Regions from separate parts of the Janthinobacterium sp. MP5059B genome, predicted to be linked through region 1. Evidence: predicted binding sites of a transcription regulator. Region 1 holds the regulator's gene; each other region holds the start of a gene.
The links. The regulator NrdR, encoded in region 1, represses ribonucleotide reductase genes. The targets are predictions, from matches to a motif close to CACNANATNTNGTG.

Region 1 (9,872 bases):
GAATTCCGGCTCGCAGGCGAACCAGGGCGTGTTCTTCGCCATGCTGAAACCAGGCGACCTGATCATGGGTATGTCGCTGGCCGAAGGCGGCCACCTGACCCACGGCATGCCGCTGAACATGTCCGGCAAATGGTTTGACGTCGTCTCCTACGGCTTGACGGCGGAAGAAGACATCGACTACGAGGCAATGGAGCGCCTGGCCCGCGAACGCAAACCGAAACTGATCATCGCTGGCGCATCGGCGTTCTCGAAAAAGATCGACTTCGAACGCTTCAGCAAGATCGCCAAGGAAGTTGGCGCGTATTTCATGGTCGACATGGCCCACTACGCCGGCCTGATCGCCGCCGGCCTGTACCCGAACCCGGTGCCGTTCGCCGACTTCGTCACCTCGACCACGCATAAATCCCTGCGCGGCCCGCGCGGCGGCATCATCCTGATGAAGGCCGAACACGAAAAAGCCATCAACTCGGCCATCTTCCCTGGCATCCAGGGCGGCCCGCTGATGCACGTGATCGCCGGCAAGGCCGTCGCCTTCAAGGAAGCGCTGAGCCCTGAATTCGTCGAATACCAGAAGCAAGTGATCAAGAACGCCGACGTGCTGGCGAAAACCCTGATCAAGCGCGGCCTGCGCATCGTGTCCGGCGGCACCGAATCGCACGTCATGCTGGTCGACCTGCGCGCCAAGAACCTGACGGGCAAGGAAGCCGAAGCCATCCTCGGTTCCGCGCACATCACCTGCAACAAGAACGGCATCCCGAACGACCCGCAAAAGCCATTCGTCACCTCGGGCATCCGCCTGGGCAGCCCGGCGATGACGACGCGCGGTTTCAAGGAAGCGCAAGCGGAAGAAGTGGGCAACCTGATCGCCGACGTGCTGGACAATCCGCATGACGCCGCCACCATCGAGCGCGTGAAAGCGGCCGTGAAAGTGCTGGCCGACGCGCACCCGGTATACGCAGCTTAAGAGCCTGTTCCGGTGAAGGAATACATCTACAGCAGACAGCCCCTCGGAAGCGGGTACTGCGTTGCTCGTTGTAGCATGGCTAGCCATGCGTCCTCCTCGCGCCTTGTCCGCGCGACCGATGAGCAATCTGCTGCAGACGCTCCTTACCGGAATAGTCGCTAATTATTTGTCCAGAATGTGTCATACGGAGTAAGATTCTGTATGACACATTCCAGTCGTGCCCAAGGGCGCCCGGAGTGATTCGGGCGCCCTTTGTACAAGGGCGGCGATTTCCCGTAATTATTACTATAAAGTTGTAGCCAGCCCATGAAATGTCCATTTTGCCAGCACGGCGACACCCAGGTTCTCGATACGCGCGTATCGGAGGAAGGGGATGCCATTCGGCGCCGCCGCCGCTGCGGCAAATGCGACAAGCGTTTTACCACGTACGAGCGCATTGAACTTATCATGCCGGCCGTCGTCAAAAAGAATGGCAGCCGGACGGAGTTCGCTGCGGATAAGTTGCGCGGCAGTTTGATGCTGGCCTTGCGCAAGCGTCCCGTCGCGGCCGCCTCCGTGGATACGGCCATCGCGTCCATCCAGGAAAAACTGTTGACCAGCGGCTTGCGCGAAGTCGATTCCGGCTATATCGGCGAACTCGTCATGCAAGAATTGAAGCGCCTGGACAAGATCGCCTACATCCGCTTCGCCTCCGTCTACAAGAACTTCGAAGACCTGGCCGAGTTCCAGGATGCGATTGCCGAAGTGGGACAGGCACGCAAGCCCTGACGTTCACTTCGCCGACAATGGGGCCGCTCATGTGCTCCGTTTTCACCACGCCAGCGTTCGCCTGGCAAGCGGCCTGAACAATTCAACGCTGTTCTTCTCACCTTATCGCCGTCCTGTTTGCGCTAGCGCAGATCCGTTTTTTTGCGCGCGCCTATCTTGTAGCTGGGCCGCCTGTTCTTGCGACTCTTTCTGCGGAAGGGAGTAGCGCATGCGCAATGGTGGTCGCACTATGTTTCTTGCGGGTGGCAGCAGCCTCGTCGAGGTGCTCGTGTCGCTGCTGCTGTTGGCACTGGGCCTGCTCGGTGCCAGCATCCTGCAACTGAACGCCCTGCGCGCGCGCCACGAGTCGGCGTTGTTGTCGGCGGGCGTGCAACTGGCCGCCGGCATGGCCGAGCGCATGCGCGCAAACAGCGTGCTCATGAATGGACCCGATGCGGGCAATCCCTACCTGAACGTGACGTACGCGGCGGCGGACGGCGCCGACGCTGGCGGCGGTGCGCCGGACTGCTTCGGTGCCGCCGCCTGCGGTGCGGCTGAACTGGCGCAATTCGATATCGCCGAATGGAAGCAACGGCTGCATGCGGCCTTGCCCGGCGCGCGTCTGCACATTTGCCGGGACCTCGCCGCGTGGGACGCCGCTGCCGAGGGTTTGCACTGGGCTTGCAGCGGCGGCAAGGGGGCGCCCATCGTCATCAAGCTGGGCTGGCGCGCCCGTCTGCCCGATGGCTCGTCCGCGGAGAATGCGGCAGGCGAGTCGCTGCCCAGGCTGGCATTCCAGCTGGGCGGAGGCGGGGCATGAACCGCGTGCCTGCCGCGTGGCGCCGGCATCGTGGCATGAGCCTGGTGGAATTGCTGGTGGCCCTGTCGCTCGGTGCGCTGTTGATGTTGGCGGCCAGTAGCGTGTTGCTGGCGGCCAGCGGCAGCTATGGCGACCAGTCCTCCAGCGCGCGGCTGGATGACAGCGGCCGCTATGCGCTCGATACCATCGCCCGCGCCGTGCGCCAGACGGCGTACGTGAACTGGGATAGCAGCGCCGCGCCCGTCGCCCATGCCGATGACGACAGCGCCAATGTGGCCGGACTCGACGCGCGCAGCCTGGGCAAGAACAGCGAAGGCATCAGCGGCGCGCTGCCCGGCGCCCTGCATGGCAGCGATGTGCTGGCCTTGCGCTATTACGGCGCTGGCAAGGAAGAGGGCGGCGACGGTTCCGTGCTCAATTGCGCGGGTTTTGGCGTGGGCGCCGCGCAAACGGAGGCGCAGCGGGGCTGGAGCATTTTCTATGTAGCGCAGGGTGCCGATGGCGAGGGGGAATTGCGCTGCAAATACCGTGGCGCGAACGGCTGGGGCGCGGACGCCATCATCCGCGGCGTCGACGGCTTCCAGGTGCTGTATGGCCTCGACACGGATACGCCGGCCGACGGCGTGGCGAACCGCTATGTCAACGCCAGCGCGCTCGACGCCTACGATGCGGCGCTGGTGCTGGTTGGCGCGGACGCGGCCGCGCGTCAGCGCGATTTTCACCGGCGCACGCACTGGAAGCGCGTGGCCAGCGTGCGCGTGGCGCTGCTATTGCATGGCGAGGCGGGCCAGGCGGACAATATGGCGGAACTGGGACCGGCGCAGTTCGATCTGTTCGGCAAGGCGTATGCCGAGGCGCACGGCGCCGGGGACACGGGCGTGCGCATCGCGCGCGAGTACTTGCCCGCCGCAACGCGCTCCCGGCTGCGGCAACTGGTTCAGACGAGCATCATGCTGCGCAACGGGCCGGCCTAGGCGGGCGGCGCGATGGCTGGCGCGGGCGTCCGCTGTTGCGTACCTTGTCGCGCACTTCGTGGGCGCTGCGGCGGCGCCACCCTCGTGTATGTGCTGTGCCTGCTGGTGATCATCTTGTTGCTGGGCATATCGGCGGCGCAGATGGCCTTGCAGGGCGAAAAGGCGGCACGGGGCGAGCGCGACAGGCAGATCGCGTTTCAGGCGGCGGAGGAGGTATTGGTGGATGCGCAGAACGATATCGAAGGCTTGCCCGGCGCACCGGGGCGCAGCAGCCTCTTCGCACCAGGCAGTGCGGCAGGGTTTGCGGACGGCTGCGGCGAAGGGGGAACACTGGGCCTGTGCCTGCCGGCAGCCCCGGGTGCGCAGGCACTCTGGCTGAGCACGGACCTGGGTGGTGACGAAGGGGGCAGCCGCACCGTGCCGTACGGCCAGTTTACGGGCGCCGCCATGCAGACGGGGCAGGGTTTCCTGCCGTCGCGCCGGCCCCGCTACCTCATCGAATTGCTGCCGTTTCATCCGCCCGGCGCGCAGGCCACGGCAGTGGCAGGCGGCCTGGCCACGGAAAGCTATGTGTACCGTATCACGGCCATCGGTTTTGGCGCGCAGGAAAGCACGCAAGTCGTGCTGCAAAGCTATTACCGCAAGCAGGCGGCTGGAGCGGGGCCATGAGGGCTTTGCCGTCCGCTTTCTCGTCCGCGCTGCGCTGCTCCGGCTGGGCCTGGCTGCTGGGGGCTGGCCTGATTTGCAGTAGTGTCCTTGCCGCCGCTCCCCCGGTGGCGCTGGCGCGGGCCGACGCGGGCTTGCACGGCGCCAGGGTGCCGCCGAATCTGCTGCTCAACCTGTCCCTTACGCACGCGGCCGCCGCTGCCGCATATGGCGGCGACTATGCGCCGCAGCGCGAGTACCTCGGTTACTTCCATGCCCGCATGTGCTACAGCTATCCGTATCGCAGCAAGGACGGCGTCATGCTGCCGGACTTGCGCGTAGCGACCGCTTACTTCTCCGTGCTGAAACCGGCCGATGCGCTGCACGGCTGCGGCGGAGACAGTTTCAGCGGCAACTTTCTCAACTGGGCCAGTGCCAGCATGCTCGACATCGTGCGCTATGCCCTGACGGGCGGCGACCGCGTCATCGACGAGGTGCGCAAGACGGTGCTGCAGCGCGCCTATTTGCCCGATGCCGACAGCCCCATCGACTTTTTTGCCCACCCCGTTTTTTTCCCGCGCAAGGTCTTGCAGACTGGCGTGGCGGCGGCGACACCATTTGCGTTGTCGCAACTGGCCATCGTTTCTTGCCGTAATCGCCTGTTGTTCGGCGACGCCAGTTTGCCTCCGGGCGACAATTGCGACGCGCCTGGGGCCGCCGCCACGCACGGCGTGTTCCTCGCGCGCGTGCGCGTGTGCGACGCTGATGAGGGGCCGCTGCGCGACGACTTGTGCCTGGCGTATGGCAAGAACTACAAGCCGGTGGGCACCGTGCAGCGCCATGGCGGCAGGGTGCGCGTGGGCGTGTTTGGCCATTTGAATGGCCTGCCTGCAAGCGCTGGCGCCGTGTATGGCGGCGTGCTGCGCGCGCCGCTGGCCCACGTGGGACAGCAGCGCTGGATGGCGCCCGACTTTATGCCGCAAGACAATACCGGCGCCGAGTGGCATCCCGCCACTGGCGTGTATGCGGTTCAAACTGGGGCCCAAGGCGCGAGCCCTGGCGGCGGGGTGACCGCTTACATCAATGGCCTGGGCCGCGGCAACGCCGGGCATCCCGGCGTGTACGCCAGCGCGGCGCCGCTGGCTGAATTGCTGTACGAATCGCTGCGCTATCTGCAGGGGCGGCAAGCGAGCGCCGTCGTGCCACCCGCTACGGTACCGCCTGCCATCGACGACGGCTGGCCGGTCGTGACGCAATGGAGCGACCCGCAAACGGCCAGTTGCCAGCGTCACATCGTTGTCAGTTTCGGCGATGCGGGCATGGCGGGCGACCGCTACGTGCCCGGCAACGTTCCGGCGACTCCCGCATCAAACGGCGACCGCGCCCGCGCGCCGGACAGTTTTGCGCCGCCCCCGTTCGATGCCATGGCCTGGACGCATGCGGTGGGCAGCCTGGAAAGCGGTGGGGCGCAAGGCAATCCCGCGCCACGGCCCGAACTGGCGGCACTGGAATTGCTGGCCGAGGGGGCGGGCGGCGCCAGCTACCATGCGGCAGGACTGGCCTACTGGTCGCATGTGCAGGCCCTGCGTCCCGGCGGCAAGAGCGACGGCATGGCGAAGGTCGAGCACTATGCGGGCGACTTGCGCCAGGGCGACCCGGCCGGCGAATCGGCCGCCACTCCCACCGCTACGCCCTTGTTATTGGCGGCCAAGTATGGCGGCTTTCTCGATGCTAATGGCGATGCCAACCCCTTCAAAAGTGCGGCTGGCAGCGCGCTGAGCGAGTGGAGCCTGGATGGCCGCTGGCCCGCCCATTACCTGCCCGGCAGCGACCCGGCCGCCCTGATCGGGGGACTGCGCGCAGCCTTTGCGGCCGCCGACAAGGGCAGCTTGCCGGCGACGCTCGCCGGGCCGGCCCTGATGGCGCTGGCCAGCGGCACGGAAGAGGCATACTGGTTCCAGACGCAGATGCGCCTGGCCGATGGCAGCATGACCTTGTCGCGCACCGCATTTGCCCTAGGGGGCGATGGCGCACTGCTTCCCGGCAAGCCATGGTGGCGCACGGGCGGGCAGGAGCAGGTCGCGCCAGATGGAACGCCGGCGGCCTTGCGTCCCGTCTACACGCTCGACGCCAAGGACACCCTGATGCCGCTGGCCTGGAAGCGGCTCGATACGGAGCAGCGCGGCGCATTCGACGGCGGCGATGGACGAGGCGAAGAGCGCCTGGCGTATCTGCTGGGCCAGCGCACGCACGAGGTGGGCCAGCCGGGCGGCTTCCTGCGCCGCCGCACAGGCAGCCTGGGCGCGGCGCCGCATGGCAATTTGCTGTACGTGGGCGCGCCGGGGCTGGGCATGCCGGGGGCAGGCTATGGCTTGCACCGCAAGGCGCTGCTGCAGCGGCGCAAAATGCTGTACCTGGGCGCCAACGACGGCTTGCTGCATGCTTACGATGCGCGCACGGGCAGCGAATTGTTTGCCTATCTGCCGCAAGCGCTGCTGCACCTTGCGCCAGCCGCTGCGAGTACTCACTACAGCCCCGGCCCGCTGCTCGATGGTGCGGCGGCCACGGCGGAAGTGCTGGCGCTGGGGCATTGGAAGACGGTACTGGTATCGGGCATGGGCGGCGGGGCGCAAGGCGTGTTTGCGCTCGACATCACGGATCCGGCCCGCTTCGCGCAAGACGGAGCGCTGTGGGAGTTTACGGACCGTGACGACAGGCTCATGGGCAACGTGCGCGCGCCGCCCAGCTTTGCCCGCATCAACATGGGCGGCAAGGAGGGCGCGCCAGCCTACCGCGATTTTGCCATCGTCGCCAGCGGCTACAACAACCATGTGGATGATGGCAAGGACACGACGGCGCCCGCATCGGCCGCCGCCATTTTCCTGCTGGCGCTGGACAAGGCGCCCGGCACGCCCTGGGTGTTGGGAAGTAATTACTTCCGCCTCAAGGTGCCTGTGGCCAGCGGTGGTGGTGGCGATGGCGGCCATGACACTGATGCGGGCGCGAACGCGGGCGCTGACGCCATGCCCCACGCGCTGGGTCCGCCCGTCGTGGTGCCGGGCGGCGACGGCGCGCTGGCTTATCTATATGCGGGCGATTTGCAGGGCAATATCTGGCGGCTCGACATGGCTGGCGGGCCGCCGTGGAAAGAGGGGGCGGGACGCAAGCTCGTCTTTGTCGCGCGCGATGCGCAGGGCAGGCGCCAGCCCGTGACGCAGCAGCTGAACGTGGCCTACGCACCCGGTGGCGGCTATCTGCTGCTGTTCGGCACGGGCAAACTGGTCGAAGCGGCCGATACCTCACCTTCCGCCTTTTTGTCGCAATCGTTTTACGCGGTGCACGACGATTTGCGGGAGTCGTCTCCCACGCGCAGCCGGGCTGATTTGGAACAGCGCAGCCTGGGCGAGGCGGTGGGCGGCGTGCGCGTCGATGGCGCCGAGCTGCGCTATACAGGCAGCGACGCCATGCGCGGCTGGTACCTCGATTTCCTCAATACCGCGCAAACGGGTGAACGCAGCATCAACAGTCCCGTACTGGCCGCCGGCAAGGTGCTGTTCAACACCGTCCTGCCCGGGCGCGATCCTTGCGCCAAGCCGGCCACGCGCCTGTACGTGCTTGATGTGCTGAGCGGCTTTGCCGCCGATGGCGCCGGGGTCGTGCAGGCGGGTGCGCAGACGGGGCGCTTGTTCGACGGCCTGGCGCGTGCGCCGCCGCTGGCGCTGGAATTGAACAGTACGGTGGGTGCCGCGACGGCGGCGGGGCGGGCCGAGGGGCGCAAGGAACTGGCGGTGCTGCAGCCTGGCTTGCCTGGGGCAGCCAGCGGAACGGGACTCAAGGTCGTCAGCGCACCGCTGCCGGCCCGGCGCCTCAGTTGGCGCGAAGTGGCGAACTGGCGCGAATTGCACGAGGCGGCCAAGAAAAAATAGGCCCAGCGAGGCTGGCGCATCGCATCGGCGGCGATTTCAGGAAAGACGGGAGGTCATATGGGCGTGGTGGCAAGCCGGAACGGTCCCGCTGCAAACGGTGGTGCTCCTGCTGCCATACGGGGCTTCAGCCTGATCGAACTGCTGTCCGCGCTGGCGATCCTGAGCCTGTTGCTGGCGCTGGCCGTGCCCGCCTATCACGGTCATGTCGTGCGCGCCAAGCGGGTGCAGGGACAGGCGGCCCTGCTGCGGCTGATGCAGCAGCAGGAACGCTATTATTCGCAAAACAACCACTATCTGGCATTTTCCTCCGCGTCGCCGTCGTCGCAAGTGCAGCAGTTTCCATGGTGGTCTGGCGACGGGGGCGCGGCCGGCAGCGCGTATGAAATCGAGGCGCTGGCTTGTCCCGGCCTGGCGATCGGGCAATGCGTGCTGTTGCGCGCGATGCCGGGCACGTCCAAGGTCGATGCGCACTTCCAGGATGCCGATTGCGGCGTGTTGTCCTTGAGCAGCACGGGCCAGCGCGGCAGCAGCGGCCCGTCCAGCCACTGCTGGCCCTAGGTCATGGCCATGCACAAGCGCTCACCGCGGATTGGGCACACCTTCGGGGACACCGTCGGGTATACCCTGCCCGAATTGCTGGCCGTGCTGGCGATTGCCGCGTTGCTGGCTGCCGTCGCCATGCCCAGCCTGCAGCAGGTGCTGGCGCGCCAGCAGGTGCGGACGGCGGCCACGGACTTGTTTTCGGCCATCGAGTTGACGCGGGCACAGGCGATGGCGCGGGGACAGCGCGTGCTGCTGATGCCGGCCGGAGCCGGTGGTGTGGACTGGCGCACGGGCTGGCTGATATTCATCGACCGCAATGCCAACCTGGCGTTCGATGGCGATGACGAATTGCTGTTCCGCCAGGGGCCGCTGCCGGCGGGCATCACGGCCCAGTTCGCGTTTTCGTCGGCCACGGCGCCGTTTTATATCGCCTACAATGGCGCAGGACGCAGTTGCAGCGCGACCAATAGCCTGGCGGCGCGCTGGGGTACCTTGTCCCTGGCTTTGGGAAAGCAGGTACGGCATATTAAAATCAATATGCTGGGCAGGGTGCGCGTGTGCGACCCGCAGCAGCAGGCGACCAATTGCAGCGGCGTGGCCGACAGTTCGTAACCCGACTCACCTATCACTCACTAGCAAAGAAGCCCGTGGAAATACTCAACGATATCGATGGCATGCGCCTGGCGCTGGAATGGGCGGCGCGCGGTTTGTACACGACCTCGCCCAATCCCCGCATCGGCTGCGTGATCGTCAGGGATGGCCAGGTGATCGGCGCCGGCGTGACGCAGGCGGCCGGGCAGGATCATGCCGAAGTGCAAGCGCTGGCCAATGCGGCGGCGCGCGGCAACGATGTGCGCGGCGCCACCGCCTATGTCACCCTGGAACCATGCAACCACCACGGCCGCACGCCGCCATGCTCCGATGCGCTCGTGCGCGCGGGGCTGGGGCGCGTCGTGGCTGCCATGACGGACCCGAACCCGCTGGTGGCGGGGCAGGGACTGGCCAAACTGGAGGCGGCCGGCATCGCCGTCACCACGGGCGTGCTGGCCGACGAGGCATATGAAATGAATATCGGCTTTTTCTCGCGCATGCAGCGCGGCAAGCCGTGGGTGCGCATGAAAACGGCAGCCAGCCTGGACGGCATGACAGCCTTGCACAACGGGCAAAGCCAGTGGATCACCGGGCCGCAAGCGCGCGCCGACGGCCACGCCTGGCGCGCGCGCGCCTGCGCCATCCTGACGGGCATCGGCACC
Region 2 (9,872 bases), on a different contig from region 1:
GCCACGGTAACCTCGACGTGCAGACCTATGTGCGCGGCACGGGGCCGGCCCTGCCGCAGATCCAGACCTGGCCGGTGGCCAAGGGCGGCTTCTTTACCGAGGAAGACGAGCGCGAGATGGCCACCGTGGCCGTGCTGGGCGCCCACCTGGCGGAAAAGCTGATGCCCGACGTGGCCAATCCCGTGGGGCAGAGCATCCTGATCGGCAACGTGCCTTTCCAGGTGATCGGCGTGATGAGCGCGAAGGGGGCGCTGACGGGCGAGAAGGATGAAGACGACGTGCTGCTGCTGCCGTTTTCCACGGCCGGCATCCGCGTCTTCGGCCAGCGCGAGCCGACGTACACGGTGATGGCGGTGGCCGACGTCAAGCGCGTGACGGAGGTGGAGGCGGCAGTCGACGCCACCATGTTCGAGCGCCACCGCATCCGGGACTACGGCATCAGCAACGCGGCCGCGTCGATCGCCGCCGAAGCGAAGACGCAGGACAACATGACCATGATGCTCAGCCTGATCGCCGCCGTCTCCCTGGTGGTGGGCGGCATCGGCGTCATGAACGTGATGCTGATGACGGTGCGCGAGCGCACGCGCGAAATCGGCATCCGCATGGCGACGGGCGCGCGCCGGCGCGACATCCTGCGCCAGTTCCTCACCGAAGCCGTGCTGGTGTCGGTGGTGGGCGGCGTGGCCGGCATCGTGGTTGGCGTGACGGTCGCCGGCCTGCTGCTGGTATGGGACGTGCCGGTGATCTTTTCCCTGAGCGCCATCGCCGGCGCGTTTGCCTGCGCCGTGGTGACGGGGCTGGTGTTTGGCTTCATGCCGGCGCGCAAGGCGTCGGGACTCGACCCGGTGGTGGCGCTGGCGGGACAGTAGCAACAGACGGTCGTCATAACGCCGGCAGCGTGGCTGCCGGCAAAAAAATGTTGCCCTGGCTCCAACACGCGGTACTATCTCTTGATAATAAGAGCAGTGTTTCGCGTAGCTTTGCCCTTGCGGGCATACACCAACCACCACAGGAGAACCCGATGCAGAAAAAATCAACCTTGAAGACCGGTATCGCCGCCGCCCTCATGCTGGCCTTCGGCATGGGCGCTGTCCAGGCACAGGCGCAGGAAGTCGTGCGCCTGGGTAACTTGAAATTCGCCCATTACGGCGCCGTGTCGTACATCAAGGAAATCGCGCCCAAGTGCGGCATCAAGGTTGAGGAGCATGTGTTCGCCAAAGGCCTCGACGTGATGCAGGCGATTATCGCGGGCGAACTGGACGTGGGGGCGACGGCGTCCGAAGCGGCCATTTCCGGCCGCGCCGGCGGCGCGCCCATCTACGTGGTGGCCGGTTTTGCAAAGGGTGGCGCGCGCCTGGTGGGCGGGGCGGGGCAAAAGATTGCCAGCGTCAAGGAACTCAAGGGCAAGCGCGTGGGCGTGACGCGCGGCGGCATCCAGGAAGTGCTGCTGCTGGCCGAGCTGTCGCAAGCTGGCCTGACGTATGCCGAAACCAAGGGCAAGGATGTGCAACTGGTATTCCTGGCCTACGCCGACTTGAACCAGGCGTTGATGGGCAAGAATATCGACGCCATGATGCAGTCCGAGCCGCAATCGTCGCAGGCCATCAACAAGGGTTTCGGCACCGAAGTCATCAAACCGTACGACACGCCGATCGGCGAACCCGTGCGGACCATGGTGATGACGGAAAAGTTCTACAAGGAACGCCGTCCCGTGGCGGAAAAATTCATGCGCTGCTTCGTCGAAGCCACCAAGACCTTTATCGACAACAAGGCGACGGCGGAAAAGTATGTGCGTGAAGTGGTGTTCCGCGGCCAGATCACGAAGGATGACTTCGACGACGCGATCAGCAATTCGCCGTATTCGTATGACATCTCGCCCGAGCATATCCAGATCACCACGGACGTGATGGTGAAAACGGGCGTGGGCCGCATGACGAAACCACCCGTGGCCAAGGACTGGGTCAAGACCGACTTGCTGGAGCAGGCGAAAAAGAGCCTGAACGTGAAGTAAGCCGGATATTGGCAATGCCCGATGGCCCGCTTAAGCGGGCCATCATTTTTTTGCGGCATACTAATATATACAGGTAGCGTGAAAGATTGCCGAAATCTTGAGGGTGCGCCACCCCGTCATGCCTCAGGCGCGATATCATGGCAGGCTTGCGGCATTGGATGGCGGCGTCGTGCCTGTCACCGGGCTGTCGCCTGAATCGCGCTTGTCGGCTATGGTGTAAACTTAAACTATGCAGATCTATTTCTTTTTCATCGCCGCGCTGTTGTACGCGGCGTGCGCGGTGCTTCCCTCGTCCCGTGCCCGGCTCATTGCCGGCCTGACCGGCGTTGCCTGGCTGGCGCACGCCGCCACCTTGTGGTTCGACCTGATGGCGCCGGGCACCTTGCGCTTCGGTTTTTCCGCCATGCTGTCGGCCGCGCTGTGGGTCTCGGTGGGCGCCTACTGGATAGAGAACCGCAATTTCAGCCTGGACGGACTGCGCCGCATGGTCATGCCCAGCGCCGTCCTCGCCATCGGCCTGGCCTGGGCCTTTCCTGGCAGCCAGGTCAACATGGAAGGCAAGTCGGCCGTCTTCGGCTGGCATATTGCCGTGGCCGTGCTTGCCTACAGCACCTTGACGATTGCCGCCTTCCACGCCGTGCTGATGGCGCTGCAGGAATCGCGTTTGCATACGCGCAGCGAAAGCCGCGGCTTCATCGGCACGGCGCTGGACCAGTTGCCAGCCCTGCTGACGATGGAAAAACTGCTGTTCCGCATGATCGGCCTGGGCTTCATCCTGCTGAGCCTGACCGTGCTGTCGGGCATCGTGTTTTCCGAGCAACTATTTGGCAAGGCCCTGAACTGGGATCACAAATCCGTGTTTACTATGCTGTCGTGGCTGTTGTTTGCCGCGCTGCTGGCAGGCCGCCGCTTTCGCGGCTGGCGCGGCAAGACGGCCCTGAGTTTTACCCTGGCCGGTTTCGCCACCTTGCTGCTGGCCTATGTCGGCAGCCGTTTTGTACTGGAAGTGGTTTTACACCGAGGATTCGCATGACACGTGTTTTATTCTGGCTGGCGCTGGTATTCCTGGTGCTGTTTGCTATCCGCAGCAAGATCCGGAGCATGCAGCAACGGGCCCGCGCGCATCAGCAACAGCAGCCGAATCCGTTTGCGCCGCCGGGCCGGCCGCAGGAATTGCCTGATGCCGAACTGATGCTGTGCTGCGCCCATTGCGGCGTGTACTACCCGGCCTCCGAAAACGTGCAGGCCAGGGGCCACGATTACTGCAGCCACGCGCACGCCACCTTGTAAGGGCGTGCCGGCGCGCGTTGCTCATCCGTATCGTAACGGCCTCCGGCATCCGTCCGGTGTAGCATCTGCAGCAGGCGGTTCGTCGCCGCCATTGCAGAAAGGCGCGCTCCCATGTCCCGTCCCAGCCCCAGTCCGCAGACCGCCGCCGGCATGCCGCCGGCGCCGCAACTGAGCGGCAACTCGCTGCCCATGCAGGCACTGCGCGCGCAGATCGGCCGCATCGCCCGCTGTGGCGCGCCGGTGGCCATCCGCGGCGAATCGGGCACGGGCAAGGAACTGGCGGCGCGCGCCATCCATGCGCAGGGCGCGCGCGCCAGCTTCCCGTTTATCGCCGTCAACTGTGGCGCCATTCCCGAAGCGCTGATGGAAGCGGAATTCTTCGGCTGCCGCCCGGGCGCCTATACGGGCGCGCTGCACGAACGCCAGGGCTTGTTCCAGGCAGCCCACGGTGGCAGCTTGCTGCTCGACGAAGTCGACGACCTGCCGCTGGCCATGCAGGTGAAACTGTTGCGCGTGCTGCAGGAGCGCCGCGTGCGCAAGCTGGGCGGCAGTACTGACGAGGCAGTCGACGTGCGCATTCTGTGCGCCAGCCAGCATGGCCTGGGGCGCGGCGTGGCGGCCGGGACGTTTCGCCAGGACCTGTTTTACCGCCTGAATGTGATCGAGCTGGCACTGCCGCCGCTGCGCGAACGGCGCGGCGATCTGCAGGTATTATGTGAGGTGATCCTCGCGCGCCTGTCGCCGCGCCGGGCCGTGAGCCTGGCGCCGCCCGTGCTGGCGGCCCTGGCCGCGTATGTGTTTCCCGGCAATGTGCGCGAACTGGAAAACGTGCTGGAGCGGGCGCTGGCCTTTGCCGACGGCGGCGTGATCGCGCTCGAGGGGCTGGCCTTGCCGCCGGCGACGGGCAGCATGCCGTCGCGGGCGCCGCCGGCCTTGCCGGAGCGGCAACTGTGCCTGCCCGGCATGGCGGCGTATGGCGTGCCCCCCGTCTTGCCGCTGGACATGTATTTGCGCCAGGCCGAGCGCGACATGATCATGCTGGCGCTGGTGCAGGCGCGCTACCACCGCGCACGGGCGGCGCGCCAGCTGGGCCTGAGCGTGCGCCAGTTGCGTTACCGCATGCAGAAATTGACGATACAGGAAGCCCTATTTGATGAGCGCATGGACGATAGATGAAGACGGCTGGTGCGATGGCGCGCTGCGCTATGACTCCCAATACTACGATGCGCGACCGGACGGCGCGCAAGTCGATTTGCTGGTGATCCATAACATCAGCTTGCCGGGCGGCCACTTTGGCGGACCGCATGTGTCGGACTTGTTTACGGGCCGGGTAGATTATAATGCCGATCCTTCTTTCGCCGAGCTGCGTGGCTTGCAAGTCTCGGCGCACTTTTTTGTGCGGCGCGATGGTGCGTTGCTGCAATATGTTTCTGCTGATAAACGTGCCTGGCATGCCGGCGCGTCCACCTTCGAGGGACGTCCGCAGTGCAATGGCTATTCCATCGGTATCGAAATGGAAGGCGCGGACGATGTGCCCTTCCAGCGGCGGCAATACCATGTCCTGGCGGCGCTGACGGTGGCGCTGGCGGCGCGCTACGGGCTGTCCCAGGTGCGCGGCCACGAGCATATCGCGCCGGGAAGGAAGACGGATCCGGGACCGTTTTTTGACTGGCATTTTTACCAAGAATGCTGGCTGGAAACCTTGCGCGGGCAGCCTGCGTTAGCGCTTACTTCGCGGGGATTGGGCTTTCCATCCATGCCCTGAAAAGTCAACCGAAATCGTATAAGAAAAGACAAAAAATTACGCTGGCGGATGCCGGAAAACTATTGCATCACCCTTCGATGGGTACTACAATTAGTGCAGAAGTTGGATGTAAAGACTATATCTAGTGCCATCACAGACGTTTTCAGAATTATTGTCAAAGCTATCCGGATTGCTGATAAAGCACTGGAACTGGCGGTTTATCACCCTTGATCGTGTTTCGCGCCAGCCGGGCAGTGCGGTGTGGCGAGATGGATACTGACCTGTTTTATGCACTATGAATTTACTATTTAGCAACAAATACCTGAAGAAACCCTGACCATCGGGCGTTCTATTCAACAACACACGCGGCAGCAAAACTGCAGGCTGACTTTAGCTGACAACGGGAGCTTCAATGCAATCACCACAAGATATTTCCATCCATCCAACGCCAGTATCGCCAGCGCCAGGCGCGGCCAACAGTGTGGCGAGCACGGGCGCGGCATTGGGCGACTATCGCATCATCCGCCGCAACGGCGCGGTGGTGGCATTTGAGCCTTCGAAGATCGCCATCGCCATGACCAAGGCGTTTTTGGCCGTTAACGGCGGCCAGGGCGCAGCCTCGGCACGCATCCGCGAACTGGTGGAACAACTGACCGACGGCGTCGTCGCCGCGCTGGTGCGCCGCCATCCGGGTGGCGGCACCTTCCATATCGAAGACGTGCAAGACCAGGTGGAACTGTCGCTGATGCGTTCGGGCGAACACGACGTGGCGCGTGCCTACGTGCTGTACCGCGCCAAGCACATGGAAGAGCGCCGCCTGCAGAAGGAAGCGCAAGGCGCCTCCGCGCAAGTCACCGCGCCCCAGCTGAACGTCACCGACAACGGCGTGCGCCGCCTGCTGGACATGCAGGAAGTGCGCGACCTGATCAACGCCGCCTGCGCCGGCCTGGAAAAGCACGTCGATGCCGACGCCATCCTGGCTGAAACAGTGAAAAACCTGTACGACGGCGTGCCCGTCGAAGAGCTGCACAAGTCGGCCATTCTGGCGGCGCGCGCGCTGATGGAAAAAGACCCGGCCTACAGCCAGGTCACGGCCCGCATCCTGCTGCACACGGTGCGCAAGGAAGTGTTCGGCAAGGAAGTGCCGCAAGCGGCCGCTGCCGCCGAATACCTGACGTATTTCCCGCAATACATCGCCAAGGGCATCGCCGCCGAGCTGCTGAACCCGGTACTCGCCAGCTTCGACCTGGAACGTCTGGCCAAAGCCATCGTGGCCGACCGCGACTTGCAATTCGGCTACATCGGCCTGCAAACCCTGTATGACCGCTACTTCCTGCACATCCAGGACGTGCGCATCGAAATGCCGCAGGCGTTCTACATGCGCGTGGCCATGGGCCTGGCGCTGAACGAGGCGGACCGCGAAGCGCGCGCCATCGAGTTCTACAGCCTGCTGTCCTCGTTCGACTTCATGAGCTCGACGCCGACCCTGTTCAACTCGGGCACCCTGCGCTCGCAGCTGTCGTCGTGCTACCTGAGCACCGTCTCGGATGACCTGGAAGGCATCTACGACGCCATCAAGGACAACGCGCTGCTGGCCAAGTTTGCCGGCGGCCTGGGTAACGACTGGACGCCAGTGCGCGCCCTGGGCGCCCACATCAAGGGCACCAACGGCAAGTCGCAAGGCGTGGTGCCGTTCCTGAAAGTGGTGAATGACACGGCCGTGGCAGTCAACCAGGGCGGCAAGCGCAAGGGCGCCGTTTGCGCCTACCTGGAAACCTGGCACATGGATATCGAGGAATTCCTCGACCTGCGCAAGAACACGGGCGACGACCGCCGCCGCACGCATGACATGAACACGGCGAACTGGATTCCCGACATGTTCATGAAGCGCGTCATGGAAAAAGGCGAATGGACCCTGTTCTCGCCGTCGGACACGCCAGACTTGCACGACAAGGTCGGCAAGGCTTTTGAACAGGCTTACGTGGGCTACGAAGCCAAGGCCGCCGCCGGCGAAATCCGCGTATTCAAGAAGATCGCCGCGCTGGACCTGTGGCGCAAGATGCTGTCGATGTTGTTTGAAACGGGCCACCCATGGATCACGTTCAAGGACCCTTGCAACATCCGCAGCCCGCAGTCGCACGTCGGCGTCGTCCACAGCTCGAACCTGTGCACGGAAATCACCCTGAACACCAGCAGCGATGAAATCGCCGTCTGCAACCTCGGTTCCGTGAACATGCCGGCGCACATGAAGGAAGGCAAGCTCGATCACGTCAAGCTGGCCAAGACCGTGCGTACCGCCATGCGCATGCTCGACAACGTCATCGACATCAATTACTACGCCGTCGACAAGGCGCGCAATTCGAACATGCGCCACCGTCCGGTCGGCATGGGCGTGATGGGCTTCCAGGACTGCCTGCACATGATGCGCATCCCGTTCGCCTCGGACGCCGCCGTGTCGTTTGCCGACACCTCGATGGAAGCCGTCTGCTACTACGCCTACCTGGCGTCGACGGAACTGGCCGAAGAGCGCGGCCGCTATGAATCGTATGCCGGTTCGCTGTGGGACCGTGGCATCCTGCCGCAAGACTCGGTCAAACTGCTGGCCGAAGAGCGCGGCGGTTACCTGGAAGTCGATTCCTCGTCGGCCATGGACTGGACCCCGGTGCGCGAACGCATCGCCAAGTTCGGCATGCGCAACTCGAACTGCGTGGCGATCGCCCCGACGGCGACGATTTCGAACATCATCGGCGTCTCGGCCTGTATCGAGCCGACATTCCAGAACCTGTACGTGAAATCGAACCTGTCGGGCGAATTCACCGAGATCAACGGCTACCTGGTGCGCGACCTGAAGGCGCGCGACCTGTGGGATGAAGTCATGATCTCCGACCTGAAGTACTTCGACGGCTCGCTGGTGAAGATCGACCGCATCCCGCAAGACCTGCGCGATATCTATGCCACGGCCTTCGAAGTGTCGCCAAGCTGGCTGGTGGAAGCGGCTTCGCGTCGCCAGAAGTGGATCGACCAGGCCCAGTCGCTGAACATCTACATGGCTGGCGCATCGGGCAAGAAACTGGACGAAACCTACAAGCTGGCATGGCTGCGTGGCCTGAAAACCACCTACTACCTGCGTACCATCGCCGCTACCCACATGGAGAAATCGACCTCCAAGACGGGCGCCCTGAACGCCGTGGCAGTCGATGGCGGCATGTCGGCCAGCGCGCAAAGTGCCCAGGCAGCCGTCGTGGCGGCAGCAGCAGTGGCTGTGGCGCCGGTAGTGGCAGCGGCAGCGGACGACGCCGATGGCGAAGCCTGCTACCTGCGTCCGGGTGACGATGGCTTTGAGGAATGCGAAGCCTGCCAGTAAGATTTTAGTTGTCAGCCCGGCACGGCCGGGCTGATTCAATGTTGTCAATGTCCGCATTGTCCGATACAACGGGCCTGTTGCGGATCGCCGGCTCGCCGGCATGGAAAGGAAGAAGAATATGTCGTTGTCTTGGGATGATGAAACCACGTCGGCAGCTGTGCCGCGTCCGGCGCAGCAAGCGCCACTGGGAAATACCGAATTGAACCTGCCGGCAGGTGCTGAGCCGTCCGAAGCGAACGCCGAGCAAGTGGCGCGCCGCGTGAATGCCGACGACAAGCGCATCATCAACGGCAAGACGGACGTCAACCAGCTGGTGCCGTTCAAGTACAAATGGGCGTGGGACAAATACCTGGCCGGCTGCGCCAACCACTGGATGCCGCAGGAAGTGAACATGCAGCGCGATATCGAGCTGTGGAAGAACCCGAACGGCCTGACGGACGACGAGCGCCGCCTGGTCAAGCGCAACCTGGGCTTCTTCGTGACGGCCGACTCGCTGGCCGCCAACAACATCGTGCTGGGCACCTACCGCCACATCACGGCGCCGGAATGCCGCCAGTACCTGCTGCGCCAGGCGTTCGAGGAAGCGATCCACACGCACGCCTACCAGTACATCGTCGAATCGCTGGGTCTGGACGAAGGCGAGATCTTCAACGCCTACAACGAAGTCAAGTCGATCCGCGACAAGGATGAATTCCTGATCCCGTTCATCAACACCCTGACCGATCCGGCGTTCACGACCGGCACGGTGGAAAACGACCAGAAGCTGCTGAAGTCCCTGATCGTCTTTGCCTGCCTGATGGAAGGCCTGTTCTTCTACGTCGGCTTCACGCAGATCCTGGCGCTGGGCCGCCAGAACAAGATGATGGGCGCTGCCGAGCAGTACCAGTACATCCTGCGCGATGAATCGATGCATTGCAACTTTGGCATCGACCTGATCAACACGATCAAGATGGAAAACCCGCAGCTGTGGACAGCCGCCTTCCGCGAAGAGATCAAGGACCTGTTCATGAAGGCCGTGGAACTGGAATACGCGTACGCGGAAGACACCATGCCGCGCGGCGTGCTGGGTCTGAATGCGCCGATGTTCAAGGGCTATCTGCGCTTCATCGCCAACCGCCGCGCGCAGCAGATCGGCATCGAGCCGCTGTTCGCCCAGGAGGAAAATCCATTCCCGTGGATGAGCGAGATGATCGACATGAAGAAGGAACGCAACTTCTTCGAGACGCGCGTGACGGAATACCAGACCGGCGGCGCGCTGAACTGGGAATAAGCCAGCCGATAGCGTTACCAGTCATGTCACAAAGGCCTCGCGGATGCGGGGCCTTTTGCCATGTGGAGCGCTTGTTGCAGCGGACTTAGACGGTCGGGATGGTGCCGCCGTCGATCACATACTCGGCGCCGTGGATCGACGCGGCGCGGTCCGAGGCCAGAAAGGCAACCAGTTCGGCCACTTCTTCCGGCTT
Region 3 (9,872 bases), on a different contig from region 1:
GGCCAGGCCGGGGCCGATGATGCACAGCTCCCCTGTCTCGCCGCGCGGCAGCAGGGCCAGGGGACGGTTTTCTCCCGGCTCGGCCACCTGCAGCACCAGCAAGCCGTAGTTGGGCAGCGGCGTGCCGATGGTCACCGGTTCGCCGGGCCGCAACCGCGCCAGGCTGCACGAGACGGTCGCCTCCGTGGGACCATAGGTGTTGAACATAGCGCGGCCCGGGCGCGACCAGCGCTCGACCAGGGACTCAGGGCACATCTCGCCGCCCAGGTTGATCAGGCGCAGGCTCGGCACTTCCTCGGCGAACAGGGCCAGCAAGGTCGGCACGGCATGCAGCACGGTGACGTGGTTGGTCGCCAAGGCGCGGGGCAAGGCTTCCGGGTCGCCCGAGATATCCTTGGGGCCCAGCCACAGGGTGGCACCCACCAGGTAGGCGATCCAGATTTCCTCGAACGACATGTCGAAGGCGACGGAAAAGCCCTGGTAGACGGTGTCGTCTTGCGTCACTTCCAGCACGGCGTTTTCGCTGCGCAGGAAGTGGCAGATGCTGCGTTGATTGATCAGGATACCCTTCGGTTTGCCCGTGGAGCCGGACGTGTAGATCACGTACGCCGGGTGTTCGGGCAGTACGGCGCCGCGCGCGGGCAGCACTTCGCCCGGTGCGGCGGGCGCCAGCAGGCTTTCCGCCGTCCACACGGGACGCTTGACGCCGGCGTCCAGCAGGCGCGGCGCGAATTGCGCGCAGCTGACGACGCCGGCACCGCTGGCGTCATCGAGGCACACTTGCAGGCGCTCGACGGGCGTGTCTTCATCGACGGGCAGCCAGGCGGCGCCCGCCTTGGCGATGGCCGCCTGCATCAGCAGCAGATGGGCGCCGCGCGGCAGCCACAGGCCCACGATGTCGCCCGGCTTGACGCCGGCCGCCACCAGGCGCGACGCCGCCAGGCCCGCCTGCGCATCGAGTTCCGCATACGTGATGCGGCGCGCGCCATCGATCAGGGCGATTTGCTGCGGGCAGCGGCGTGCCGTCGCTTCCAGCAGGTCGGCCAGCACTTCCTCGCGCAGCAGATCCGGTCGCGGCGGGCCGTACAGGATGTCGGCGTGGGTGGAAGGAGTGCCTGGGCTGACTGCGGTGAAATCGTTCATGGATGACGCTTATCTGTAATGCGGAGTGAAGAATCTGATGGGCTGCGCATGGCGCGCGGCACAGTTGATACATTACAGCACGCAAGACATTTCAGCGTTGCAGAACGGGGAATTTTGTAGAGCTTTCAGCAATTATGTGGCGGCAGGATCAACCGCCATGATTACGGAATGTAAATCGCGGAAACATGGCGCCGATTTGCGCCAAGGTATGCGCCGCCGGATAGCCGTGCAGGGGGCGGCCGGACAGCGCCGCGTCCGCGCAGCCTTCGGCGCGGAATTGCTGCAGCACGTAGTTGTCGACGCCTTTCGCGGCCAGGGTGGTGGCCAGGGACAGCAACTGTTCGTCCGGCAGCAGGTCCGGGTGGGTGGTGGTGCGGCATTCGTAGGCGACGCCGCTGGCGAGGATGGCGTCCAGGCAGGCGCGCGCCGGGTCGCCGCTGCCGGCCACGCGGGTCACATGACGATAGTCGGCAAACGGCGCCTTGATGTCGAAGCCGACCCAGTCGACCAGGGGCAGCACTTCCTGCAGGCGCTGCGGATAGATGCAGGCCGTGTGCAGGCCGATGCCGAACCCCAGTTCCCTGACGTCTTGCATGGCCCGCCCCAGCGCCGGGTCCATGCACGCTTCGCCGCCGCTGAAGACGACGGCGTCGACCAGGCCGATGCGCCGGCGCAGCCAGGTCAACACGTCTCGCCAGGGCATGGCGCCTTCCGGCGTGCGCGCCTGCAGGTGAGGATTGTGGCAATAGCCGCAACGCCAGGGGCAGCCCTGCACGAACACCACGGCCGCCAGCTTGCCAGGATAGTCGGTGGCGGAAAAGGGCGTCAGGCCGCCCACTTTCAAATCAACCGCCATGGCAGGCGGGCAGGCCAACCCGGGCGCTCGCTTCCGTAAAGTACTGGCGCTCGTGGAATTCGCCCTGTTTGCCGATGTTGAACGAGGCGACGGGGCGGTGATAGCCCATCACGCGGGTCCAGATTTCGCAGCGCTGGCGTTCGGTGTCGAGCAGGGTGATGGCGGGAGTGAAGTCGGGACGTGCGTTCATGGCGTTTCCTTGAGTGGGTGAGCGAGATCGGACTGCTTGCGCGCGATCAGTTCCGCGTCGCAGGTGGGGCAGAATTCATGTTTGCCGGCCAGGTAGCCGTGGCGCGGGCAGATGGAAAACGTGGGCGTGACCGTGATGTAGGGCAGCGAGAAGCGGCTCAGGGCGCGTTTCACCAGCTCGCGGCAGGCATTCGCGTCCGACAGCGCTTCCGTCATGTACAGGTGCAGTACCGTGCCGCCCGTGTACTTGCGCTGCAGCGCGTCCTGCAATTCCAGCGCCTCGAACGGGTCGTCCGTATGGCCGACGGGCAGCTGCGACGAATTCGTGTAGTACGGGTTGTCGACCGTGCCCGCCTGCAGGATGGCGGGATAGCGCTTGCGGTCTTCGCGGGCGAAGCGGTAGGTCGTGCCTTCGGCCGGCGTCGCTTCCAGGTTGTACATATGGCCCGTCTCTTCCTGGAATTGCACCATGCGGGCGCGCACGTGGTCGAGCAGGCGCACGGCCAGCGCATGGCCCTCGGGACTCGTGATGTCATGGGCGTCGCCGCTGAAATTGCGGATCATTTCGTTGATGCCGTTCACGCCCAGGGTGGAGAAGTGGTTGCGCAGGGTGCCAAGGTAGCGCTTCGTGTAGGGGAACAGGCCTTGCTGCATCAGTTCCTCGATGGTGCGGCGCTTGATTTCCAGGCTCGTCTTGCCCAGTTCCAGCAGGCGGTCCAGGTCCGCCATCAGGGCTGGCTCGTCGCCGCGCCATCGGTGGCCCAGGCGCGCGCAGTTGATCGTCACCACGCCCAGGGAACCCGTCTGCTCGGCGGAACCGAACAGGCCGTTGCCCCGTTTCAGCAGTTCGCGCAAGTCCAGCTGTAAGCGGCAGCACATGGAGCGGATCATGTTCGGCTTGAGTTCCGAATTGATGAAGTTCTGGAAGTAGGGCAGGCCGTAGCGGGCCGTCATCTCGAACAGGCGTTCCGCGTTTTCGCTATGCCAGTCGAAATCCTCGGTGATGTTATAGGTGGGGATGGGGAAGGTGAAGACTCTGCCCTTGGCATCGCCCGCCATCATGATCTCGATGTAGGCGCGGTTGATCATGTCCATCTCCACCTGCAGCTCGCCATAGCTGAAGTCCATCTCCTGGCCGGCGATGACGGGAATCTGCTCGCGCAGGTCGTCCGGGCAGACCCAGTCGAAGGTGAGGTTGGTAAACGGCGTCTGCGTGCCCCAGCGCGATGGCACGTTGAGGTTGAAGATCAGCTCCTGCATGTACTGGCGCACGTCTTCGTAGCGCAGGCTGTCCTTGCGGATGTAGGGCGCCATGTAGGTGTCGAAGGAGCTGAACGCCTGCGCGCCGGCCCACTCGTTTTGCAGGGTGCCGAGAAAATTGACGATCTGGCCGATGGCGCTCGACATGTGCTTGGGCGGACCGGATTCGATCTTGCCCGGTACGCCATTCAAGCCTTCGTGCAGCAGGGTGCGCAGCGACCAGCCGGCGCAATAGCCGGCCAGCATGTCGAGGTCGTGGATGTGCAGCGCCGCTTCGCGGTGCGCCGCGCCCACTTCCGGCGGATACACCTGGTCCAGCCAGTAGTTGGCGATGACCTTGCCCGACACGTTGAGTATCAGGCCGCCCAGCGAGTAGCCCTGGTTGGCGTTGGCGTTGACGCGCCAGTCGCGCCGCTCCAGGTATTCATTGATGGACGCGGCGACATCGACCTGGCCGCGTGTGGGGGAAACTGCATTTGTCGTCATGAAACCTCCAATAAACACAACATGCGGTGTTTTTATGGAGATTAATCACTAAATATAGTGGCGTCAAAGGGCGCGTGCAGTTGCGTGACGAATCCTTGATGCAGGTGAAAAAAGCGTCCCCGTTTACTTTTTCGCGCGGCCCTGGCGCAGGATGAAGCAGCTCAGGCCAAAGTACGCGGCGGCGCAGACGGCGATGCTGATGGCGGAGGCGGGCAGCACGTGCGTCCAGATTTCCAGCGGCGAGAAGGTGCTCCAGCTGGCGACGCGGATATCGAAGGTGACGTAGTTCGCCAGCAGCCAGTAGACGGCCAGCAGGCCCGTGCTGATGGCGATCTGGCGCGGCACCGGCATGGCGCGGCGCGCGAAGACGGCTTGCAGGAACAGCAGCAGCACGCCCGGATACGCGCCCAGTATCTCGGGCGACAGGATGGAGAGCTTTTCTTCGACATAGCCGTCGGCGGGCGCGGCCCACTGCACTTGCAGCACGGTGAGGAACAGGGTGAGCAGGAAGATCAGCAGCGGTTTGCGGGGCATGGCGGGCAATCGAAGAGGGAGAAAAGTGGGGCATTTTACAGCCAGGTCAAGCAAGTTGAACGCGCGCCAGCCATGCATGCATTCCTTCACCTGCGTCAAGGACTGGGCAGCATGGGCGGGGCTATAGTCTGCACCCTGAGCCGATACAGGACTGTGAATATCATGATGCTTGAATCAACCACCGCCACCCGCGTGGCCGGACCGCTGGAACTGGTCTGCCCCGCCGGCAGCCTGCCCGCCTTGAAAGCAGCCGTCGACAATGGCGCCGACACCGTTTACCTGGGCTTTCGCGACGCCACCAATGCGCGCAATTTCGCCGGCCTCAATTTCGACGAGAAGGCCATCGCCGAGGGCGTGCGCTACGCCCACCAATATGGGCGCAAGGTGCTGCTGGCGCTGAATACCTATCCACAGCCGCACAACTGGGCCGTGTGGCGCAGCGCCATCGACCGCGCCGCGCAGGCCGGCATCGACGCCATGATCGTGGCCGATCCGGGCCTGATGGCGTATGCGAGCGAGCATCACCCGCAGCTGCGCCTGCACCTGTCCGTGCAGGGCTCGGCCACCAACTACGAAGCCATCAATTTTTACCATGAGCACTTCGGCATCGCCCGCGCCGTGCTGCCGCGCGTGCTGTCGATGGCGCAGGTGGAGCAACTGATCGCCAAGACGGAAGTCGAGATCGAGGTCTTCGGCTTCGGCTCCCTGTGCGTGATGGTCGAAGGGCGCTGCGCGCTGTCGTCGTATGCGACGGGCGAGGCTCCGAATACTCATGGCGTGTGCTCGCCGGCGAAATCCGTGCGTTGGCTGGAAACGCCGAACGGCCTCGAATCGCGCCTGAACGGCGTGCTGATCGACCGCTATGCGCCCGGCGAAAACGCCAGCTATCCCACCCTGTGCAAGGGCCGTTTCGAAGTCAATGACGAAGAGTATTACGCCATCGAGGAGCCGGCCAGCCTGAATACCCTGGCGCTGCTGCCGCAACTGATCGCCATGGGCGTGCGGGCCGTGAAGATCGAAGGACGCCAGCGCAGCCCCGCCTACGTGGCGCAGGTGACGCGCGTGTGGCGCGAGGCGATCGACGCCTGCCGCGAAGGCAATGCGCGCTACGCCGTCAAGCCGGGCTGGATGGCGGCCATGGACAAGCTGGCCGAAGGCCAGCAGCACACATTAGGTGCTTACCACAGATCTTGGAAATAGAGGATGAACATGCTGAAGCTTTCACTGGGCCCCTTGCTGTACTACTGGCCGCGCGCCACCGTCTTCGAGTTTTACCAGCAGATCGCCGGCACCGCCGTCGATATCGTGTACTTGGGCGAAACCGTCTGCTCGCGCCGGCATGAGGTGCGCCTGGCCGACTGGCTCGATATCGCCGACATGCTGGCCGCCGCCGGCAAGGAAGTGGTGCTGTCGACGCAGGCGCTGATCGAGGCGGGCGCCGAACTGGCGACCCTGCGCCGCATCACGGGCAATGGCCGCTACGGCGTCGAGGCCAACGACATGGGCGCCGTGCACTGCATGGAAAAGGGTACGTCCTTCGTCGCCGGTCCCCATTTGAACCTGTTCAATGGCCCCAGCCTGCAATTGCTGGCGCGCCTGGGTGCGCGGCGCTGGGTGATGCCGCTGGAAATGGGGCAGACGGCGCTGGCCGAGATGCAGCGCCAGAAGCCGGAAGGGCTGGAGACGGAAGTCTTCGCCTACGGCCGCATGCCGCTGGCGTTTTCCGCGCGCTGCTTCACGGCGCGCAACCGCAACCTGCCGAAGGACGATTGCGGCTACAGCTGCCTGGAAGAGCCGGACGGCCTGCTGCTGCGCACGCGCGACGAAGTGCCATTCCTGGTACTGAATGGCACGCAGACGCAGTCGGCGCTGGTCTACAACCTGGTGCGAGAACTCGACGCCATGCGCGACATGGGCGTGGCGGTGGCGCGCATCAGCCCGCAAGCCATGCATACGGAACAAGTCATCGCCATCTTCGACCGCGCCCGCCGTGGCCAGGTCAGCGGCATCGGCGCTCAGGCCCAGCTGGCGGCCTGCCAGCCGGCCGGCGCCTGCGACGGCTACTGGCATGGCCAGCCCGGCATGGAACAGCACGCCGCACATTGAACGCATCGAAAGGAAGCACCATGCAAGATCAACTGGAAAGATTGCCGATCCCGGCCAAGCCTCCCATGAGCAAGCCCGCCGTGTCGTACCGCTTGCCGGAACCGCTGGCCGAATTGCTGTCCAAGCTGCCCCCGTATCCCGCCTCCTGGCTGTTCGTGCAAGGCTTGAACCGCCTGCTGGCGCCGCAATTGCCCGACGACGTGCGGCGCAGCCTGGAAGGGCGCAGCCTGCGCTTGCGGCTGCTGGACGCGGGCATTGCCTTCGATTTCGAGTGGCAGGGCACGGTGTTCGTGGCCGAGCGCTATGTCGACGTGCCGGACCTGTGCATCGCGGCCAGCGTGCATGATTTGATGCTGCTGGCGCGGCGCCACGAAGATCCGGACACCCTGTTCTTCAGCCGCCGTTTGAGCCTGGAAGGCGATACGGAACTGGGCTTGCTGTTCAAGAATACGCTCGACGCCATCGAGTTGCCGCCGTTCGACTTGCAGGCGCTGGGACCGCGCCGCGTGCTGGCGCATCTGCGCGACCGGGGCGCGCGCGAAGGCTGAGCGGGAAAAGGGAGGGCAGGCGGGGAGGGCAGGCGCTCAGTGGCGCTCAGTGGCGGCAGTGGCCGCAAGCGCCGCTGCACGATGCCAGCTGTTCTTCATCCGTCGCTTCGCCCATGAAGCCGGCGTCGTTGACGGCGGCCAGCAGGCGTTCCTGCGTGGCCAGACGTTCGTCGAACTGCACCGTGGCGCCGTGCCGCGCCAGCGAGACGCACACGGTGCTCACGCCCGTGACGGCTTCGAGCGCGCCCGTCAGCCTGTCGGCGCAGCCTTCGTGATCCATCCCGATAATATTCAAGCGCGCTGTCTGCATGTGTTCCTCTTGTTTTTCAAATAAAAAAACAGCGTAGGCGAGGGGCACGCATGCCGTCCAGAGCAGCACGCAAGATTTATTTCCTATTTGCGGTTTTGTTGATCTGGATTAACTCCAGCCTCTCTGCTGCAGTCTGAAACTGCTGTTGTTTTGTACACAGTTGCCGTATTCCAGTCGACAAGCGTGCTCTGCTGCGCGATACTGTCATTCTGATAAGAACGCTATGAATGCGCTGGAAAGGAGGGGCCATGCGGCGCCGCCCCCTGCTCAAGCTTGCCGCCCTGTGGCCGTTGGGCGCGGCCATCGGCGCGGTGCCGCCGCTGCCGCTCGTGTATCCGCGCCATCAGGCGCTCGATGATCCGCAGCAAGGCTATGTGACGGCCTTGCTGCAGCAGGCGCTGGCCCGTTCGGGCCAGGCCTATGCCTTGCGCCGTTCCGCACTGCGCATGGTGCAGACGCGCGCGATGCAGGAAATCGCCATGGCGTCCGGCAGCGTCGATGTCGTCTGGGCGATGACGAGCCGCGCGCGCGAAACGCAATTGTTGCCAGTGCGCATCCCCATCGACCGCGGCCTCATCGGCTGGAGAGTGGCATTGATCCAGGCGCGCCGGCCGCAACTGCTGCGCGATGTGCGCAGCATTGCCGCCCTGGCGCGATTGTCTGCCGGGCAGATGCGCGACTGGCCCGACTCCGCTATCCTGCAGGCGAATGGCTTGCGCCTCGATACGTCGAGCACCTATGAAGGCCTGTTCCAGCAACTGGCGGCGGGGCGCATCGATTACTTTCCCCGTTCCGTGATCGAGGCGCAAAGCGAGCTGGCCAGCCACGCGCAATTGCCGCTGGCGCTGGACACTCACCTGGTCATCCGCTACCCGGCCGCGCTGTACTTTTTTGTCGGCAAGCACCGGCCGGAACTGGCGCGCCACATTGAAACGGGACTGGAAAGCATGCTTGCCGACGGCAGTTTCGCGCAGCTGTTCCAGCGCCATTTTGGCCGCCTCGCGCAGGGCCTGAATCTGTCCCGGCGCCACGTGCTGGAGCTGGCCAATTCCGACTTACCGGAAGAGACACCGCTGGCGCGCAAGGCACTTTGGTATCGTCCAAGACATTACTAATAGTTTTGTTGATCGATGTCAAACAAGTGCTTCAATCGTGCGCAGGATGTTTGATGAAAAGCAAAGCAAGTTCAACAGAACACCTGTTGACACTTGTAAAATTTTCACCGAACATAATTCCTCGTAACAACATTTCTCCGGCGCAAGCGTTTATCGCAAGTGCCGTGCAGGATCCGTGCGCCCGTTCAACAGCCAGCTGCCGTCAGCCGCCGAACGCTCTGTTCTCTTGTAACCATCCGTTATCTTTTCGAAGGTTTTTCCATGCTCGATTCGATCACGTCCATATTGCACCAGGTGCCGGAACTAGCCCTGTTCCTGGCGCTGGGGCTAGGCTACGCGGTAGGGCAGATACGCTTCGGCCCGATCCAGCTGGGCGGCGTGTGCGGCACCCTGATCGCCGCGCTGCTGATCGGCCAGCTGGGCATCACCCTGGACGCCAGCGTCAAGAACGTCTTCTTCATGCTGTTCATCTTTGCCCTCGGCTATGCGGGCGGTCCCCAGTTCTTTGCCAACCTGAATGCCAAGGGTTTGCGATTGGGGCTGCTGTGCCTGATCGAAGTGGTGGTGGTGCTGGCGCTGGTGCTGCTGGCCACGCGTTTCCTGGGCCTGGACCAGGGTACGGCGGCCGGCATGATGGCGGGCGCGGCCACGGAATCGGCCGTCGTCGGCACGGCCACGGACGCCATCTCGAAACTGGCGCTGCCGGCCGCTCGCATCGCCGAGCTGCAGGCCAACGTCGTCACCGCCTATTCCATCACGTATATCTTCGGCCTGATCGCCATCGTCATCGTCACCAGCCAGATATTTCCGCTGTTGTTGCGCGTCAACCTGCGCGAGGAAGCCGATAAATTGTGGGAAAAGATGGGCGGCGCGCAGACCGATGGCGACGGCGTGCAGGCGACGCCGGAAATGGTGGGCCGCGCCTACCGCATCAGCCGTGGCGCGGGACGCCGTCTCGATGCCTTGCAGCATATTTTTGCGGGCCGCGCCAGCATCACGCGCGTGCGCCGGCACGGCAAGGTATTGCCCTTGGAACCGGAACTGCGCCTGCGCAACAACGACGAAGTGCTGGTGATCGGCCACCGTCCCGCGCTGGTGGCGGCCGAAGCCATCCTGGGCGAGGAATTTGCCGACACGACGGGCTTGAACATGGCTGTCTCGGCCGTCGAAGTGCTCCTGCAGCAAGCATCGCTGGTCGGCCAGCCCTTGCGCCAGCTGGCCTTGCCGTCCGGCGTGCACGTGGCGGCCGTCGTTCGTGGCGAACACAGCATGCCGCCGCTGCCTGATCTTTCCTTGCAGCGCGACGACGTGCTGCGCCTGTACGG

Region 2: a site for NrdR is predicted at 5,180-5,193, ahead of JAB1_RS20435 (ribonucleoside-diphosphate reductase subunit alpha). Genes of this name have one in related genera too.
Region 3: a site for NrdR is predicted at 3,981-3,994, ahead of JAB1_RS04920 (ribonucleoside triphosphate reductase). Genes of this name have one in related genera too.

The regions. Positions count from the first base shown of each region.
Region 1 is NZ_LRHX01000001.1:77,600-87,471, forward strand. It holds gene glyA (serine hydroxymethyltransferase) at 1-964, shown strand, start outside; gene nrdR (transcriptional regulator NrdR) at 1,271-1,732, shown strand; gene pilV (type IV pilus modification protein PilV) at 1,962-2,531, shown strand; gene JAB1_RS00410 (PilW family protein) at 2,528-3,505, shown strand; gene JAB1_RS00415 (pilus assembly protein) at 3,518-4,174, shown strand; gene JAB1_RS00420 (PilC/PilY family type IV pilus protein) at 4,171-8,076, shown strand; gene JAB1_RS00425 (type IV pilin protein) at 8,134-8,634, shown strand; gene JAB1_RS00430 (GspH/FimT family pseudopilin) at 8,644-9,231, shown strand; gene ribD (bifunctional diaminohydroxyphosphoribosylaminopyrimidine deaminase/5-amino-6-(5-phosphoribosylamino)uracil reductase RibD) at 9,267-9,872, shown strand, end outside.
Region 2 is NZ_LRHX01000016.1:740,055-749,926, reverse strand. It holds gene JAB1_RS20465 (MacB family efflux pump subunit) at 1-869, shown strand, start outside; gene JAB1_RS20460 (ABC transporter substrate-binding protein) at 1,067-2,011, shown strand; gene ccsA (cytochrome c biogenesis protein CcsA) at 2,241-3,044, shown strand; gene JAB1_RS20450 (PP0621 family protein) at 3,041-3,301, shown strand; gene JAB1_RS20445 (sigma-54 dependent transcriptional regulator) at 3,413-4,477, shown strand; gene ampD (1,6-anhydro-N-acetylmuramyl-L-alanine amidase AmpD) at 4,455-5,066, shown strand; gene JAB1_RS20435 (ribonucleoside-diphosphate reductase subunit alpha) at 5,458-8,409, shown strand; gene JAB1_RS20430 (ribonucleotide-diphosphate reductase subunit beta) at 8,528-9,679, shown strand; gene JAB1_RS20425 (SDR family oxidoreductase) at 9,765-9,872, opposite strand, start outside.
Region 3 is NZ_LRHX01000006.1:36,086-45,957, forward strand. It holds gene JAB1_RS04905 (Pls/PosA family non-ribosomal peptide synthetase) at 1-1,143, opposite strand, end outside; gene JAB1_RS04910 (anaerobic ribonucleoside-triphosphate reductase activating protein) at 1,292-1,999, opposite strand; gene nrdD (anaerobic ribonucleoside-triphosphate reductase) at 1,989-2,189, opposite strand; gene JAB1_RS04920 (ribonucleoside triphosphate reductase) at 2,186-3,934, opposite strand; gene JAB1_RS04925 (hypothetical protein) at 4,058-4,468, opposite strand; gene JAB1_RS04930 (peptidase U32 family protein) at 4,634-5,668, shown strand; gene JAB1_RS04935 (U32 family peptidase) at 5,678-6,574, shown strand; gene JAB1_RS04940 (SCP2 sterol-binding domain-containing protein) at 6,595-7,122, shown strand; gene JAB1_RS04945 (heavy-metal-associated domain-containing protein) at 7,169-7,432, opposite strand; gene JAB1_RS04950 (transporter substrate-binding domain-containing protein) at 7,681-8,547, shown strand; gene aspT (aspartate-alanine antiporter) at 8,809-9,872, shown strand, end outside.